Regions from separate parts of the Alkalicoccus luteus genome, predicted to be linked through region 1. Evidence: riboswitches for the same ligand, from Rfam matches in the RefSeq annotation. Region 1 holds a riboswitch; the other holds the start of a gene.
The links. Region 1 has a riboswitch for S-adenosylmethionine ahead of metK (methionine adenosyltransferase). Riboswitches for the same ligand answer to the same signal wherever they lie in the genome.
Positions count from the first base shown of each region.

Region 2: linked by a shared signal. The riboswitch ahead of ACSZLD_RS07995 (methionine ABC transporter ATP-binding protein) and the one ahead of metK (methionine adenosyltransferase) in region 1 are both predicted to bind S-adenosylmethionine.

Region 1 is NZ_JBPZEY010000001.1:328,242-336,228, reverse strand. It holds gene cls (cardiolipin synthase) at 1-463, shown strand, start outside; gene mobA (molybdenum cofactor guanylyltransferase) at 485-1,114, shown strand; gene ytkD (RNA deprotection pyrophosphohydrolase) at 1,107-1,598, shown strand; gene pckA (phosphoenolpyruvate carboxykinase (ATP)) at 1,657-3,234, opposite strand; SAM riboswitch class I at 3,456-3,574, shown strand; gene metK (methionine adenosyltransferase) at 3,706-4,917, shown strand; gene ACSZLD_RS01660 (CC/Se motif family (seleno)protein) at 5,178-5,495, shown strand; gene ACSZLD_RS01655 (tautomerase family protein) at 5,584-5,793, opposite strand; gene ACSZLD_RS01650 (gamma carbonic anhydrase) at 5,797-6,354, opposite strand; gene ACSZLD_RS01645 (alpha/beta fold hydrolase) at 6,501-7,319, shown strand; gene mnmM (tRNA 5-(aminomethyl)-2-thiouridylate-methyltransferase MnmM) at 7,279-7,842, opposite strand; gene mnmL (tRNA modification radical SAM protein MnmL/YtqA) at 7,846-7,987, opposite strand, start outside.
Region 2 is NZ_JBPZEY010000005.1:32,431-40,417, forward strand. It holds gene ACSZLD_RS07985 (MetQ/NlpA family ABC transporter substrate-binding protein) at 580-1,530, opposite strand; gene ACSZLD_RS07990 (methionine ABC transporter permease) at 1,550-2,218, opposite strand; gene ACSZLD_RS07995 (methionine ABC transporter ATP-binding protein) at 2,226-3,251, opposite strand; SAM riboswitch class I at 3,408-3,516, opposite strand; gene gcvH (glycine cleavage system protein GcvH) at 3,684-4,067, opposite strand; gene ACSZLD_RS08005 (arsenate reductase family protein) at 4,159-4,515, opposite strand; gene ACSZLD_RS08010 (FAD/NAD(P)-binding protein) at 4,657-5,790, shown strand; gene ACSZLD_RS08015 (acyl-CoA dehydrogenase FadE) at 5,913-7,691, opposite strand; gene ACSZLD_RS08020 (acetyl-CoA C-acetyltransferase) at 7,711-7,987, opposite strand, start outside.

The DNA.
Region 1 (7,987 bases):
ACACGATATTTATATTCAGACCCCGTATTTTATTCCGGATAAAAGCTTTATGGATGCCTGTAAAATGGCTGTGACGTCCGGGGTAAGGATGCACATTATGATCCCAGGCGTCCCGGATCACCCATTTGTGTTTTGGGCCTCAAGGCTGTTTCTTGGAGAGCTTCTTCAATATGAGGGGGTTCATGTTTACTTATATGAAGAAGGATTTCTGCATGCGAAAATGATGACGGTGGACAGTGAAATTGCCACTGTCGGAACAACCAATCTGGATGCGCGAAGCTTTCGACTTAATTTCGAAATCAATGCACTCGTGTTCGACAGCCATACAGCGATGACGCTGGAGGAATTATTTGAATCGGATAAACAGCGATGCCGCATGCTAACCAAAAAAGAGTACGACCGGCGCAGTGCCGGCGTGAAAATAAAAGAGGGTATTTCGGGATTATTGAGTCCAATATTGTAGCCATGAGAGGAGGGGACAGCGATGCAGATTTACACAGCAGGAGTTCTCCTTGCAGGCGGGCGGTCAAGCCGGATGGGCGGAAATAAAGCGCTGCTCCGTATTAATGGCTTGTCTGCAGCTGCACATACACTGCGTTCGCTCCGTGTGACAGATGAACAGCTCTGTATTGCTAATGAAGCCGCATTAAAGCAGGAGCTGGACATTCCCGTCTTTGCAGATAAACGACCTTTTGAAGGCCCTCTGGCGGGTTTGGAAACGGCAATGGAGCAAACGCAGGCCGTCTGGTGTATCGCTGCGGCATGTGATATGCCGCTCATCAGCGAAGACATCGTGAAGCTGCTGGTGCAGCGAGCAGCGAAGACAAATGCGGATGCGGTTGTTCCGGAAGCGGATGGAAGAAGACAGCCTCTGCTTGCAGCTTACCGCTGTTCGCTGCTTCCACTGGTGACAGCATGCCTGGATGAAGAGAAACGGTCCATGGGAGCGCTGCTTGACAGCATAAAAGTTGACACTGTATCTGAGGCCGATATGATGGAAGCAGGCATAAAAAAGGAAACGATCACCCAGTCCTTTTTTAACATGAACAGGCCGGATGAATACAAATGGATTCGCAGACGGGCAGAGGCTGAAGGAGATGTCACAGATGAGTGAACATGTGTTTAAAGATTTCTACCGAAATACGGTCACCTATTCTACAGAAAACGCGCCGTTTTCAGGCGATCCAAGACATGTCTGGGTCGTATGCCGTTATCGTGACAGCTGGCTGCTGACAAGGCATCCATCCAGAGGAATCGAGTTCCCGGGCGGAAAAGTGGAGCCTGGAGAATCGGCTGACGAGGCGGCTGTGAGAGAAGTATATGAAGAGACAGGCGGACACGTTTCCACGCTTCATTATGTTGGGCAATACATGGTTGAAGGCAGAGCAGAAACGGTCATTAAGAACGTGTATTTTGCAGAAGTGGATCGACTTGAGAAAAAAGAAAGCTACTTTGAAACCGAAGGACCGCTGCTGCTGGAACGCCTTCCGCACCAGCCAAAGAAAAAAAAGAACTACAGCTTCATAATGAAAGATGAGGTGCTTCCCCTCAGTATGAAAGAAATTGAGGCGCGCTTTCTGAACGCAGCTTCCAGCTGACAGGAACACACATAAGAAGCCCGGACCGCCTGTTTGCAGCGGCCCGGGCTTCTTTGCACTATACGACTGGTCCTCCGCGGAGAATGTCAGCTGTTGTAGATGAGAATCGAGTGAAATTTGCTTTGAACTTTGCAGCAAGATCCAGCGCAGCCTGTTCATATTCGTCCAGGCTGTCCCAAACAAGTCTCGGCTGAAGCACTTCAGATGGAACCCCCGGACAGCTGGCCGGCACATCAAGCCCAAAAACAGGATCTGTAATGACAGCCGTACGGGCAAGGTCACCTTTGACAGCTGCATTCACCATAGCACGGGTAAACTTCAAATCCATCCGCCGGCCAGTGCCGCAAGGACCGCCCGTCCATCCCGTATTCACAAGGTAGACGTCCGTACGATGCTTCTTCATACGGTCGCCGAGCATTTCCGCATATGAGGCAGCCTCGCGGGGCAGGAATGGGGCACCGAAGCATGGCGAGAAAACAGGCTGCGGTACGGTGACGCCTCTTTCAGTGCCTGCCAGCTTGCTTGTGTAGCCGGACAAGAAATGATACATCGCCTGCTGAGGTGTCAGACGGCTGATTGGAGGCAGAACACCGGTTGCGTCGGCTGTAAGAAACAAAATCACATCAGGATGACCGCCGGTGCTTGGTAGCTTAGCAGACGGAACAGCTGTCAGCGGATAGGCTGCCCGCGTGTTTTCCGTCAGGGAGCCGTCGTGGAAATCCGGAGAACGATCCTCCTGCAGAACAACGTTTTCCAGTACCGATCCGAACGTAACGGCGTGATAAATCTCAGGCTCTTTCTCACGTTCCAGTCCGATACACTTTGCATAGCACCCGCCCTCAATATTGAAAATACCAGAGTCTGACCAACCGTGTTCATCATCTCCGATCAGAAGCCGGTCCGGGGCGGCAGAGAGCGTCGTTTTTCCAGTACCGGAAAGCCCGAAAAACAAGGCGGTACGGTCCTCATGATCGGCGTTGGCCGAGCAGTGCATCGGCAGCACGTTCAGTTCCGGCAGCAAATAATTCATAACAGAAAAGATCGACTTTTTCATCTCCCCTGCGTACGCGGTTCCGCCTATCAAAATCTTTCTGCGGCTGAATGAAATCATGACGAATACTTCTGACTCCGTGCCGTCTACATGGGGGTCGGCCTGAAACCCTGGGGCGGATAGGATAGTGAATGGCTCCATGGAAGCTTCGCCCTCTATTTCTTCCGGACGAAGGAACAGCTGCATGGCAAACAACTGATGCCAGGCAAGCTCATTGACGACCGTAATCGGGAGTCTGGCATTCTCATCAGCACCTGCAGCAGCTTCACGGACATAAAGCTCCGGCAGCTCGGCTAAATAAGCAAGCACCTTCTGCTCCAGCTTTTCAAAAATCTCCGGCGTTACCGGACGATTAATATCGTTCCAGTCCACATCTGTTGACGCTGCTTCCTTTACAATAAACCGATCTTTAGGAGACCGTCCCGTAAATTCACCTGTTAAGGCTCGAAATGCACCCGAGCTTGAGAGCATCCCCTCTTCTTTTCTAATGGCAGTTTCCACCAGCGCCGATACACTAAGCTGTTTTCGTACATTTTTTTGCTTCAAAACGGAAGCAAGCCGGAGATCATCGTAAATCATGCTCATCAATCATCCGCCCCCTCATCTATTAGTATGTCATATATTTTATTTATAACATACTAATTAAGGAAATCAATGGATTTGGAGAGATTTTTACAATCAAATTTGTTTACGTGTACGTACATACCTTTACAGCTGAAGTGGACAGCTTCGAACATAATGGTGACTCCTGATAGCCGGCAGTTGACATTGGGACCGATGTTGGGTATCATTCTCAAAAGCGGATACTCTTATCCCGAGCTGGCGGAGGGACAGGCCCTGCGAAGCCCGGCAACCATCACTTGAGTAAAAAAGGTGAACGGTGCCAACCTGCAGAACACATGAATCGTGTTCTGACCGATAAGAGGTGAAAGGAAACGAGACAGCCTTCTCCTCAACGGAGAAGGTTTTTTGTTTATGTAACCGGACAGCCCTCATCTGTGGGATTGATGGCTGGGAAAATGAGTGCCGTAATATTGTTCGAGGAGGATTCCTACCATGGCAGGAAAAACACGTTTGTTTACATCAGAATCAGTAACGGAAGGTCACCCGGATAAAATCTGTGATCAAATCTCAGACTCTATTCTGGATGAAATTATGACGCACGACCCGAACGCTCGGGTTGCCTGTGAAACTTCTGTTAATACCGGTTTAGTACTCGTTGCAGGTGAAATTACAACGTCTACCTATGTGGACATTCCGCGAGTTGTGCGGGAAACACTGAAGGATATCGGCTATGTACGCGCAAAATACGGCTTTGATTATGAAACATGTGCGGTATTGACGTCCATTGACGAACAGTCAGCTGATATTGCAGCCGGAGTTGACCAGGCACTGGAAGCACGTGAAGGTCAAATGACAGATGAAGAAATTGAATCGATTGGTGCAGGGGACCAAGGGCTGATGTTCGGCTATGCAGATAATCAGACGCCGGAGCTGATGCCGCTGCCGATCTCCCTTTCTCACAAGCTCGCTCGACGCTTGACAGAGGTGCGAAAAGAACAGATTGTCGACTATCTGCGACCGGATGGGAAAGTACAGGTTACAGTGGAATACGATGAGAATCAGCAGCCTTTACGGGTAGATACGATCGTCATCTCCGCACAGCATCACCCTGAAATAACGCTGGAGCAGATCAAACAGGATCTGACAGAGCACGTCATCAAACCGGTCGTCTCAGCTGATCTGCTTGATGAAGAAACGAAATACTTCATCAATCCGACAGGACGCTTCGTGATTGGTGGGCCTCAGGGAGATGCAGGCCTGACAGGACGTAAAATCATCGTTGATACGTACGGCGGCTATGCGAGACACGGCGGGGGTGCGTTCTCCGGAAAAGACGCAACGAAGGTTGACCGGTCAGCGGCTTATGCCGCACGCTATGTGGCGAAAAACATCGTCGCTTCCGGACTTGCCGATAAGTGTGAAGTGCAGCTGGCCTATGCGATCGGCGTAGCGCAGCCGGTTTCCATCGCTATCGATACGTTTGATTCCGGAAAAGTATCCGAAGACGTACTTGTCCAGGTCGTGCGGAACAACTTTGACCTCCGTCCGGCCGGCATTATTAAAATGCTGGATCTGCGCCGTCCAATTTACAAGCAAACTGCTGCCTATGGCCACTTTGGACGTACAGACATTGAACTGCCGTGGGAAAAAACGGATAAAGCAGAAACGCTGGAAGCAGAAGCGATGCAGCTCATCGGAAAATAATGAGCCGCAGAATAAAGGAATCAACGCTGCACCGATATGACGTCGGTGCAGCTTTTTTCTAATGGTGTATGAATTAAACCGCAACAATTTCGCTTGCTTATTGTGAAGACGCGAAAAGAAAAACAATCATAGATTTTCACATAAACTGCCCGTTTTAACGTACCATAAAAAAGGAAATGCGAGGGTTACAAGATACTTTGCAGGCTTACAACCGCTTGGAGCCTGCGGGTTTTCTTAGATGTAATTAGGAGGAATCAATCATGAGGATTGAAGCTGACAAGCGGACAAGAGAATGGCTGCAAAAGCAGGGAGGGACGTGCACGGTAGAAGTTTTTCCGTTTCCGGGAGAGTTCAAAAACAAGCGAATTTTCGTTGATTTTCACTGTATTCCTCAGGAGCCGTCAAAGGAAGATCATTATGCTAAATATGAGGTAGAAGGATGCACCATTTATATTCATCAGGATTTACAGCCAAAACGTGATACGATTAAACTTCATCTATCCGGAAACACAGCGTTTCAGCACTTGGAAGTGAAGGGCTTGAAACGGCTGATGACCGAGAAAACCACCACCGCCTGAAGGAGAGAGCCAGTCATGGAAATCAAATAGAGAGCTGCCGGCCTAATCAATCAGGAAACCGGCAGCTTTTTTGCGTGCGGAAACGGCTTTACGACTGCCGCTTTCGTTTTTCTGAAATTTGTTCGGCACCGAGTCCATAGTTGTCCATGTCGATCTCCTCGATGATCACCACTGTCGAAGCAGGGTTTTTCTGCAGCTTCTCTTCTAGAAGTCCGGTTACCCCCTCGATTAAATCTGCTTTTTGTTCCTTCGTTAACCCGCCGTGTTCCTTCGTTACCTTAATGTTTACATATGGCATCGTTCAATCTCCTCTCTGACTATTTCCCGGGAAATGATGGTAGCGGCTTTCCTGCATCGCTTTGTACGTGCGTCCTTTTTCCACATAACTTTCCCTAATCCGCTTCATTTCTGCCTGATCCTCTTCTGTCAAATCACGGACGACACGTGCAGGTCTTCCAAGTGCAAGCTTACCAGGGGGAATTTCAGTGCCTGGAGTTACGAGACTGCCGGCGCCGATAAAAGCCCCTTCGCGGATGACTGCTCCATCGAGAACGGTGCTTCCCATCCCAATCAGAGCGTTTTTTTCAATTATGCAAGAGTGCAGCATACATTGGTGGCCGACGGTGACGCCTTCATGAATATGCAGCGGCAGCCCTGGACTTTGATGAAGCAGGCTTTGATCCTGGATATTGACGTTTCGTTCGATGATCGTCGGAGCGACATCGCCCCTGATCACTGTATGATACCAAATGCTTGCACCATCATGAATCTTCACATCGCCAGTAATGACTGCGTTTTCGGCAATATAGGCGCCGGCATGAACGTCTGGTGTTTTTCCTTCATACGGATAATGTATCACGGCTTCCTCTCCTTCCATCATTTTCTTTATCGTACCTTACTTACAGCCGGGATGCACAGCTTCTTTGTTGACGCGGAAGTCAGAAAAAGCGAAGATGAAGAAAATACCAACTGCGGCAGCGACCGTATCAAGGAGTGACAGCAGGAATGTGGACATGGGAAACGGATCAGAATGCGGAAGGAACGGTAGTGATTGTACACGGAGCGGGGGAATATCATCGTCGCTATGATTGGCTGATCCGCCGCTTTAATGATATTGGATTCGATGTGATCATGGGGGATCTTCCCGGACAGGGCACGACACCCGGTCCTCGCGGCCATATTGACAGCTTTCAGGAATATGTGGATACCGTGACAGCATGGATAAAAGAGGCAAAAAGGCGCGAAGGACCGCTGCTTTTATTCGGACACAGTATGGGCGGGCTGATTGCGTCAACTGTTGTGCGTAAACAGTCAGTACCGCGTCCGGACATGCTGCTGTTATCGTCGCCGTGCTTCGGACTCGTGCAGCATCCATCGGTATGGAAGAAAGGAGCGGCGGCTTTGTTGAATCTTACAGCGCCGAAAACAATGTTCCCAAACGGATTGGAACCGGGATCCGGCACGCGCGAAGAAGGAATGCGGTCGAGAGATGAGGGAGATGAACTGCTCGTCAAAAAAGTCAGCGCCCGATGGTATCGGGAACTGCTGAAGGCGATGGAAGAGGCGCACCGGACGACAGGCGTCATGCCGCAGATTCCCGTTTACACCGCTCAAGGCGGAGCAGACCGGATCGTCGACAGGCTGGCAGTAAAGCGCTGGTTTGACAATCTCGATGTATCGGAAAAGCATTGGCGGGAGTGGCCTTCTCTGTATCATGAAGTCATGAATGAGCCGGAGCGGGAGGACGTCTTTGCACATATGGCTGGCTTTATTAAAACGACGCTCAGCCTTTCCGCTGGCGCCGCTTCTCGATCGCGCAAATGAATGGCGGATCGTTTGCCTGATTGATAAATCCGTATTGCAACACTTGATAAGCATGCTGAGGGAGAGACTGCAGAAATGGAAGCAGCTCTCCCTTTTCTGCTTTGCCTTCCTGATGGCCGTGATAGATAACCAGAATGATCCTGCCTCCCGGAAGCAGCTTTTCTAAGAAGAATGAAACAGCCGTAATCGTTGTCTCTGCGGTAGTGGTAACGTCCTTAGGGCCTCCGGGAAGGTAGCCCAGGTTAAACATCACGGCATGTATGCCTTCTTCCCTTACATAGCGAGCCGCATGTTCATGACCATCGTGAATCAATTCTGCCTGAAGCTGTTCCAGCTCCAGCTTATTACGGCAGCTGTCGAGCGCCTGTTTCTGAACATCGAAGCTGTAGACGGTACCCTTCGGCGCGAGTCTGGCGAGAAAGACCGTATCGTGGCCGTTGCCTGTGGTGGCATCAACCGCAATGCCATCTTCAGGAAGGACTTCTGCGGCCAATGTTTTAGCATACTGCAGCACGTTTTCCATTCCTTATGACCTCCCTTCCTGCAAAGGTTTTGCATAGATGCCCTGCCACGTCTGACGGGTGCGAAGCTCTGCATCAATTCCATTTAATGCTGCCCATTTATGCGAACTCCACATCGGGCCGATAAGCAGCTCGGCCGGTCCGTCC
Region 2 (7,987 bases), on a different contig from region 1:
GTAAGTATAGTATGGAACGGCTTGTGAACCAATGCGCATGCAGCGTTATATTATCTGACAATTCACTCTCCTTGTCCATTTGCTTATTTCAAGTCTTCTATCTGTACATTTTGGGACATTTTCTCCCATTTGCTCTACCTTTCACAAATGAAGCGCTTACATAGTGATGGACTTGTCTACCCCTTTAGTATCAAGGTTTCCAGCTCGCTGACGCCTTGTGTTTTTCAGCAAAAATTGAAGCTGAAATAATTGCCTGACGGCGGGACCAGTTCTGTATTATTGATCGATTTCCTTCAGGCAATATAACCTTTGCGGCGGCTTACGTTATTTATTCGTTTTGCCGATTTGTTTTATTGTGTCAATCATTTTTAGATTCTGATGGATTTATTCAGGCGGCATTGAATTGCGTTGCCACGGCGCCGTGTACCTTTGCCTGCCAGTTACGCTCCTTTTAATATATATGCCGGCGGCCGGGCATTTATCCGAAGCCGCAAACGGTTCATCCGGAAAGAGAAACGATGCAATGAACAAACGGAAGACCGCCCTTCACGTGAAGGACGGTCCCGGTGAATGACGTCATTACTCAGCTGGAATAACGGCGCCTTCGTATTCTTCTTCTATAAAGTCACGGACATCGTCAGACAATAGCACGTCTACAAGAATGTCAGCGCGTGGATCGTCTTCATCTTCGCCGCGGACCGCAATGACGTTGGCATACGGATTGTCCTCAGCGGATTCAAGTGCGATCGCATCTTCCTGTGGATTAAGACCTGCATCAAGCGCGTAGTTCGAGTTGATCAGGATCGCATCTGCTTCGTTGTTCTCATAAGCAGTTGGCAGCAGAGCCGCTTCTACGTTTGCCTGGAAGTTAAAGTCATTCGGGTTCTCTGCAATGTCATCAACCGTTGCTTCAATTCCGACGCCTTCCTCCAGCGTAATCAGACCTTCCTCTTCAAGCATGGTCAAAATTCGGCCGTGGTCAGCTACGGAGTCACTCATAATAATATCCGCGCCTTCCGGCAGATCTTCCAGCGTATCATAGTCCTGAGAGTAAAGACCGATCGGCTCGATGTGAATACCGCCTTTGTTCACAAAGTCATAGCCAAATTCATCGATTTGAGACTCAAGATACGGCACGTGCTGGAAATAGTTCGCATCCAGCTCTCCTTCATCCAGTGCCTGGTTAGGAAGGATGTAGTCGTTGAATGTTACGATTTCCAGTTCAATGCCCTCTTCTTCAAGCATAGGAGCAGCAAATTCCAAAATTTCAGCGTGTGGAATGTTGGACGCTCCAACAGTGAGCGGCTCAAAATCACCAGCTGCTTCTTCATCTGCTTCATTGTCTTCCTCGTTACCTGCTTCATCGGCGTTATTGTCAGCCGGTTCACTGTTATTTTCTACGTCCTCGACGTTGTCAGCATTATCGCCGCTGTTGATCTCCGTCGTGTTATTGTTTTCTCCTTCGCCGCATGCTGCGAGAAAGGCCAGTGATAAAGCACTGATTCCTGCAAGTTGAATGGTACGTTTCATTTGATTCATTCCTCCTGATTTATCGTTTATCTATTTTATTCGTAATCATATCGCCAATGAACTGAAGGGCAAATACAATTACCAGAATAATCACGGTTGCAGTGAGCGTTATTTCCGGATTGTTTCGCTGGAACCCATCCCGGAAGGCCAGGTCACCAAGTCCGCCTGCACCGATGACACCTGCCATTGCCGTGTAGCTGACAAGCGCAATGGCTGTAACGGTGATCCCGGAAACAAGTGCCGGCATCGATTCCGGAAGCAGAACTTTACGAATAATCTGTCCGTTTGTGGCCCCCATAGCTTTCGATGCTTCAATAACTCCTTTATCGATTTCACGAAGCGCAATCTCTACCATTCGAGCGTAAAAAGGTGCAGCTCCGATAATTAATGCCGGAAGAGCAGCCGATGGTCCAAGAAATGTGCCGACGATCGATCGAGTAAACGGGATAAGCAGTACAATTAATATAATGAAAGGAATCGATCGGAAAATGTTTACATACGCCCCGATAACAAAGTGCGCCGCTTTATTTTCCCAAAGCTGCTTGCGATCGGTTAGGAATAAAAGCAGTCCGAGAACAATCCCGAAGACAAACGTAAACACGAGTGCTACAACAGACATGTAAAGTGTTTCGACAGTGGCATTCCACATGTTGTCCCAGTTTACATCCCCAAGGAACGCTGCCTGAATGATAACGTTATCCACCGTGGATCACCTCCACTTCAACTTCCTGTTCGCGGATATAGGCGACCGCCTGCTGAACGGTATCAGCTTCCCCGTTCATACTGACGAACAAGGAGCCGTAGGACCCGTGCTGCGTCTGCGAAATCTTTCCTTGCAAAATGCTGATATCGACGTCGAATTTACGTACAACGTCTGTGATCAACGGCCGCTGCGTATCGCCGCCGACAAACGTCAGCTGCAGAACATGACCGATGCCCTCGCGGTCCAGCAGGTGGTTCAGTGCCTCTTCTGTCTCTTCCGGCTCAGTCACCTGCTTCACGAATTCCTTCGTCATCGCCTGCTGCGGGCGGCGGAAAATATCGAGAACGTCTCCCTGCTCCACGATCTTCCCGGCTTCCATTACAGCAACCCGGTGACATATTTTCCGGATCACATGCATTTCGTGCGTGATCAGAACGATCGTCAGCCCAAGCTTTGCATTGATGTCGACGAGCAGATCGAGAATCGAATCCGTCGTCTTAGGATCAAGTGCGGACGTCGCTTCGTCACAGAGCAGCACTTTCGGATCGTTTGCCAGCGCACGGGCAATGCCGACACGCTGCTTTTGACCGCCGCTCAGCTGAGATGGATAGGAACCGTCCCGTCCGTCTAACCCGACGAGCTGAATTAATTCATCGACTCGTTTCTTCTGCTCCTCCTTCGGCACCCCTTTGATCTCAAGCGGAAATGCAATGTTTTCCGCAACCGTTCGGGACCAGAGCAGATTGAAATGTTGAAAAATCATGCCGATCTCCTGCCGGGCCTCTCTCAGCTTTCCTTTAGATAAGCTGTGCATTGGCCGTCCGGCGACATCGACCTCTCCTGAAGTCGGTGCTTCCAGCATGTTAAGCATGCGGATCAGCGTACTTTTACCAGCACCACTGTACCCGATTACTCCAAATATTTCTCCTTTATCAATTGTCAGATCAATATCATCCACTGCCCGGACGTCGCCGTCTTTCGTGTGGAAAATTTTCGCTAGCTTCGAGAGCGTAATCAACAGAGAAACTCCTTTCCATCTATTTGCAATTAAACATACCTCTTTAGTCCATTTAACGCACAGAAGCGTTCATGCAAAAAAATATAACGTACGAAAAAAGCCCTTCTGCCATACAGATGAGCAGAAAGGCTTTCTTGTTTAAAAAGAAAAGCTTTCTTCTCATCTGCCGGACGTTCGTCATCCGCAGGAATTGGCACCTTCTGTACGCGTGTACAGTGGTTGCCGGGTTTCATCGGGCCAGTCCCTCCACCTCTCATGATAAGAAGACTATTCGTTTTTTTCGTCTGATATGGATATTATCACTGCGATTTAAGCTTGTCAACAAAAAACGATCTGCTTCTTGAAAGCTGCCAATGACGTTCATGACGCTGGTCACCTGTCCAGAAAAAACCGTTCAGCTTTTGATAAGCCGAACGGTTTCAGATTGCTGTTCTATTCCTGATCAATCATGTTCTGGTAGGCATCCGCGTCCATCAGCTTGTCGACATCGTCCTGGCTGGACACTTCTACGACAACCATCCACGCCTGCTCATATGGGGACTCGTTTACGAGCTCTGGAGAATCCTCCAGTTCTTCGTTGATTTCCACCACTTTTCCGCTGACTGGCGCGTAAAGCTCGGAAACCGTTTTAACCGATTCCACACTTCCAAATGGTTCGTCTGCCTTCAGCTCATCTCCAACCTCCGGCAGTTCTACGAATACGATATCGCCTAATTCACTCTGTGCGAAATCAGTGATGCCGATTCGTACTTTTCCATCTTCCTCTTTTACCCATTCGTGCTCTTCTGAATACTTATAATCCTTTGGCAGGCTCATGCTTCGGATCCCTCCATCTGCGTAGTAAGTAAACAAACACTTCCTCTTCCACTATAATATAACAGCTGCTGGCACCGCAACCGGCGGAAGCTTATTTCCAGGTTTTCTCGTAGTCTGCTTCGCGGAAGCCGACTGTGACATGTCCATCTTTTGCAGCAATCGGACGCTTGATCAGCATACCGTCTGACGCAAGCAGTTCCAGCTGCTCTTCTTCCGGCATATCCCCAAGCTTATCCTTTAAGCCAAGCTCACGGTATTTCTGTCCGCTCGTGTTGAAGAACCGCTTCAGCGGCAGCCCGCTCTGTTCATGAAGTTTTTTGAGCTCATCTTTAGAAGGCGGATGTTCAACAATATGTACCTCTTCTAATGCGACTCCTTCATTTTCCAACCACTTTTTAGCTTTTTTACACGTCGTGCATTTCGGATAATGATAAAACGTTACGCTCATCGCTCTCACTCCTTTCCTCATTCAGTTTACCGCATCTCGCATCATTGTTCTATCTTCTGTTGCGCCGGTGAAGCAATTTCGATATACTTTCGATAAATCGTAATTATTTCGTTTTACAATTTCTTTCAGGAGTTGATTTAGATGCGTGACGTTTCATGGCTCATCGTTGGAGGCGGCATACAAGGGATGACGGCAGCGGTTCATCTTTGCAGACAGGCCGGCATCTCCGCTGCAGATATTGCTGTGGTAGACCCTCATCCAGAGCCGCTTGCTGTTTGGAAAGAACGTACAGAAAAAATCAGAATGCCCTATTTACGCTCCACGTTCGTTCACCATTTGTCGCCGGATCCATTAGAGCTGGAGAAGCGGGGCGACAGCTTTCTCGGCCGCTACAAGCGTCCCTCCCGTTCTATGTTCTATGACACGTCTAAAGAGCTGCTGCAGGAAACAGGCATTGCTGACAGCTGGCTGCAGGATACGGTCGTTCACGTGGAAAAAAGTCAACCCGGCTGGACCGTTTATGGAAAAAAGAACACGTTGACGACAGCCAATCTCTTGTTAGCTCCCGGAGGCGGCAGCCGCCCTGTGATTCCCGCTGCCCTCCAGCCTGAGGCAGTGCACGTTTACGACCCGTCCTTTGACCCTGCTGCTGTTACCGGACGCGCCGTTGTCGTTGGAGGAGGTATTTCTGCTGCGCATACGGCGATTTATCTCGCCGAACAACGTCACACCGAAACCGTTTTGCTGCATCGCAAACCGCTTCGCGTTTCCCAGTTTGACAGCGATCCCGGCTGGCTCGGACCGAAGCGGATGCAGGCATTCAGCCGTATGGATCACCGAAGACGGCGCCGCTGCATTCACACAGAAAGACGGACTGGCACGATGACGCGCGAGCTGCTGTTTAAGCTGAGAAAGCTCGAACGGGATGGACGACTGACGATGATGCAGGATGAAGCTGCCGGATCCCGGCGCTGCGAAGACGGCATGGTCGAGCTTGAGCTCACGTCCGGAAGCCTTCTGTCAGCAGATTCCGTAACGGCGTGCACGGGCTTCTCCAAGGAGCTTCCCGGGTCCGCCTGGATTCAGCCGCTGATTGACGCTTATTCGCTTCCTTGTGCAGACTGCGGGTATCCAAAGCTTTCCCCATCGCTTATGTGGACAGATCGTCTTTACGTCACCGGTGCCCTCGCCGAGCTGGAAATCGGCCCGTCAGCGAGAAACATCGCCGGTGCCCAGCGCGCAGCCAGAAGGATCGCTGCATCTGTCTGCATGTGAAAACCCCGGTCCGCCTGTGGGGAGACAGGAGGACCGGGGTTTTCTGAGAGAATGTCTTTCTGCTGCCAGAAAGAAGATTATAATTATTTTAGGGCGGCATCCCGCCCTAAAGTAGCTAACAGTTATACGACGTAACGCTCTTCTGCAATGATCTTCTGCGCAAGCTCACGCTTTTTCGCGATCAGGTTCACCGGATTGTGGCGCGTCAGCTTTTTCAGAATAGACAGCATCGTTCTCAGGCTGTCCCCTTCTTCAAGTGCTACAAGGGATTCCTTCGCTACTGCTTCGATGTTATTGAATGCTTCCTGTGCATAAATCTGCGTCATGAGAAGCTTTTGAGCCGCTTTGTCTTCACCATCGCGGGCCATTGCTTTTTCTGTACGCAGAATCATCGATTCAATGTTGAATACTTCGTTCACGATATCTGCTACGTTCGCAAGCAGCTCCTGTTCCTTCTGCAGCTTTTCACCGTACTTTTGTGCAGCGGTGCCTGCAATCATGAGGAACACTTTCTTCGCGTTCTCCAGCAGGTAACGCTCCTGCTCAAGCGGCTCATCGCCGACTTCCTGAGGCATCATCATCATGAGCTCTTCCTGAAGACCTGCTGCCTGCTCCAGAAGCGGCAGTTCGCCTTTCATTGCTTTTCTCATAATCGTAGCCGGAACGAGCATGCGGTTGATTTCGTTTGTTCCTTCAAAAATACGGTTGATTCGGGAGTTCCGGTACATCGTTTCCACTTCGTACTCGGCCATGAAGCCGTATCCGCCGTGGATCTGTACCGCTTCGTCTACGACGAAATCCAGAACCTCTGAACCGAAGAATTTATTTAATGAGCACTCAATCGCATATTCACTGATCGCTTTTCCGATTGCGCCGCCGTCCTTCTGTTCTTCTTCGGACAGGTTTTCGAACGCCTGGTCAATCAGGCCGCCTGTGCGGTAGATCGTCGATTCCATCGCATACGTTTTCGCTGCCATTTCCGCAAGCTTCTTCTGAATCAGCGTGAACTTGGAAATGGACATTTTAAACTGCTTGCGCTCATTCGCGTATTTTGCCGAAAGCTCAATCGCACGCTTTGCGCCGCCGATACAGCCGACGCCGAGCTTATAACGCCCAACGTTCAGGATGTTGAAAGCAATGACGTGACCTTTGCCGACTTCTCCAAGAAGGTTCTCTTTCGGTACTTTAGCTTCGTCCAGAATCAGCGTCCGGGTAGAGGACCCTTTAATCCCCATCTTCTTCTCTTCCGGACCGACAGAAACGCCTTCATAGTCGCGCTCGACGATAAATGCGCTGAAGTGTTCACCGTCGACTTTAGCATAGACGACGAACACATCCGCAAAACCAGCGTTCGTAATCCACTGTTTTTCACCTGTAAGCACGTAGTGGCTGCCGTCTTCAGTCAGCTTTGCCGTCGTTTTCGCGCTCAGCGCATCGGAGCCGGAAGTTGGCTCTGTCAGCGCGTAAGCTGCGATCTTTTCACCGGAAGCCAGTGCAGGCAGATAATTCTCTTTCTGCTGCTGATTACCGAAGAACACGATTGGCAGAGAGCCGATCCCGACGTGCGCCCCCTGCGTCAGGGAGAAAGATCCTGCAAGCGCAAATTTTTCCGTGATCAGCGAGGAACTGATTTTATCGAGGCCAATGCCTCCGAATTCTTCCGGTACATCGGCACCAAGAAGGCCTAATTCTCCAGCTTCCTTCAGCAATCTGACGGAGCGGTCAAACTCGTGGTTCTCGATGTGCTCGATTTCCGGCACTACTTTGTTCTTTACGAAATCTTCTGTCGTTTTCGCAATCATCTTATGCTCTTCGCTGAAATCCTCCGGTGTAAATACGTTTTCTGCTGTCTGGCTGTCGAGCAGAAATCCGCCGCCTTTTACCTTTTCCGTTGTTGCCATGATGATCATCCTTTCTGGATTAGACTAGCTCAAATACTCCTGCAGCTCCCATACCTCCGCCAATACACATCGTTACGACACCAAATTGTTCACCGCGGCGCTTCATTTCGTGAATAAGGCTGAGCGAAAGCTTCGTTCCTGTACAGCCAAGCGGATGTCCAAGCGCAATTGCTCCGCCGTTTACGTTTACTTTGTCATGATCCAGGTTTAAATGCCGGATCACCTGCAGCGCCTGCGAGGCAAAGGCTTCATTCAGTTCGAATAAGCCAATATCCTCCATTTGCAGACCTGCCTGC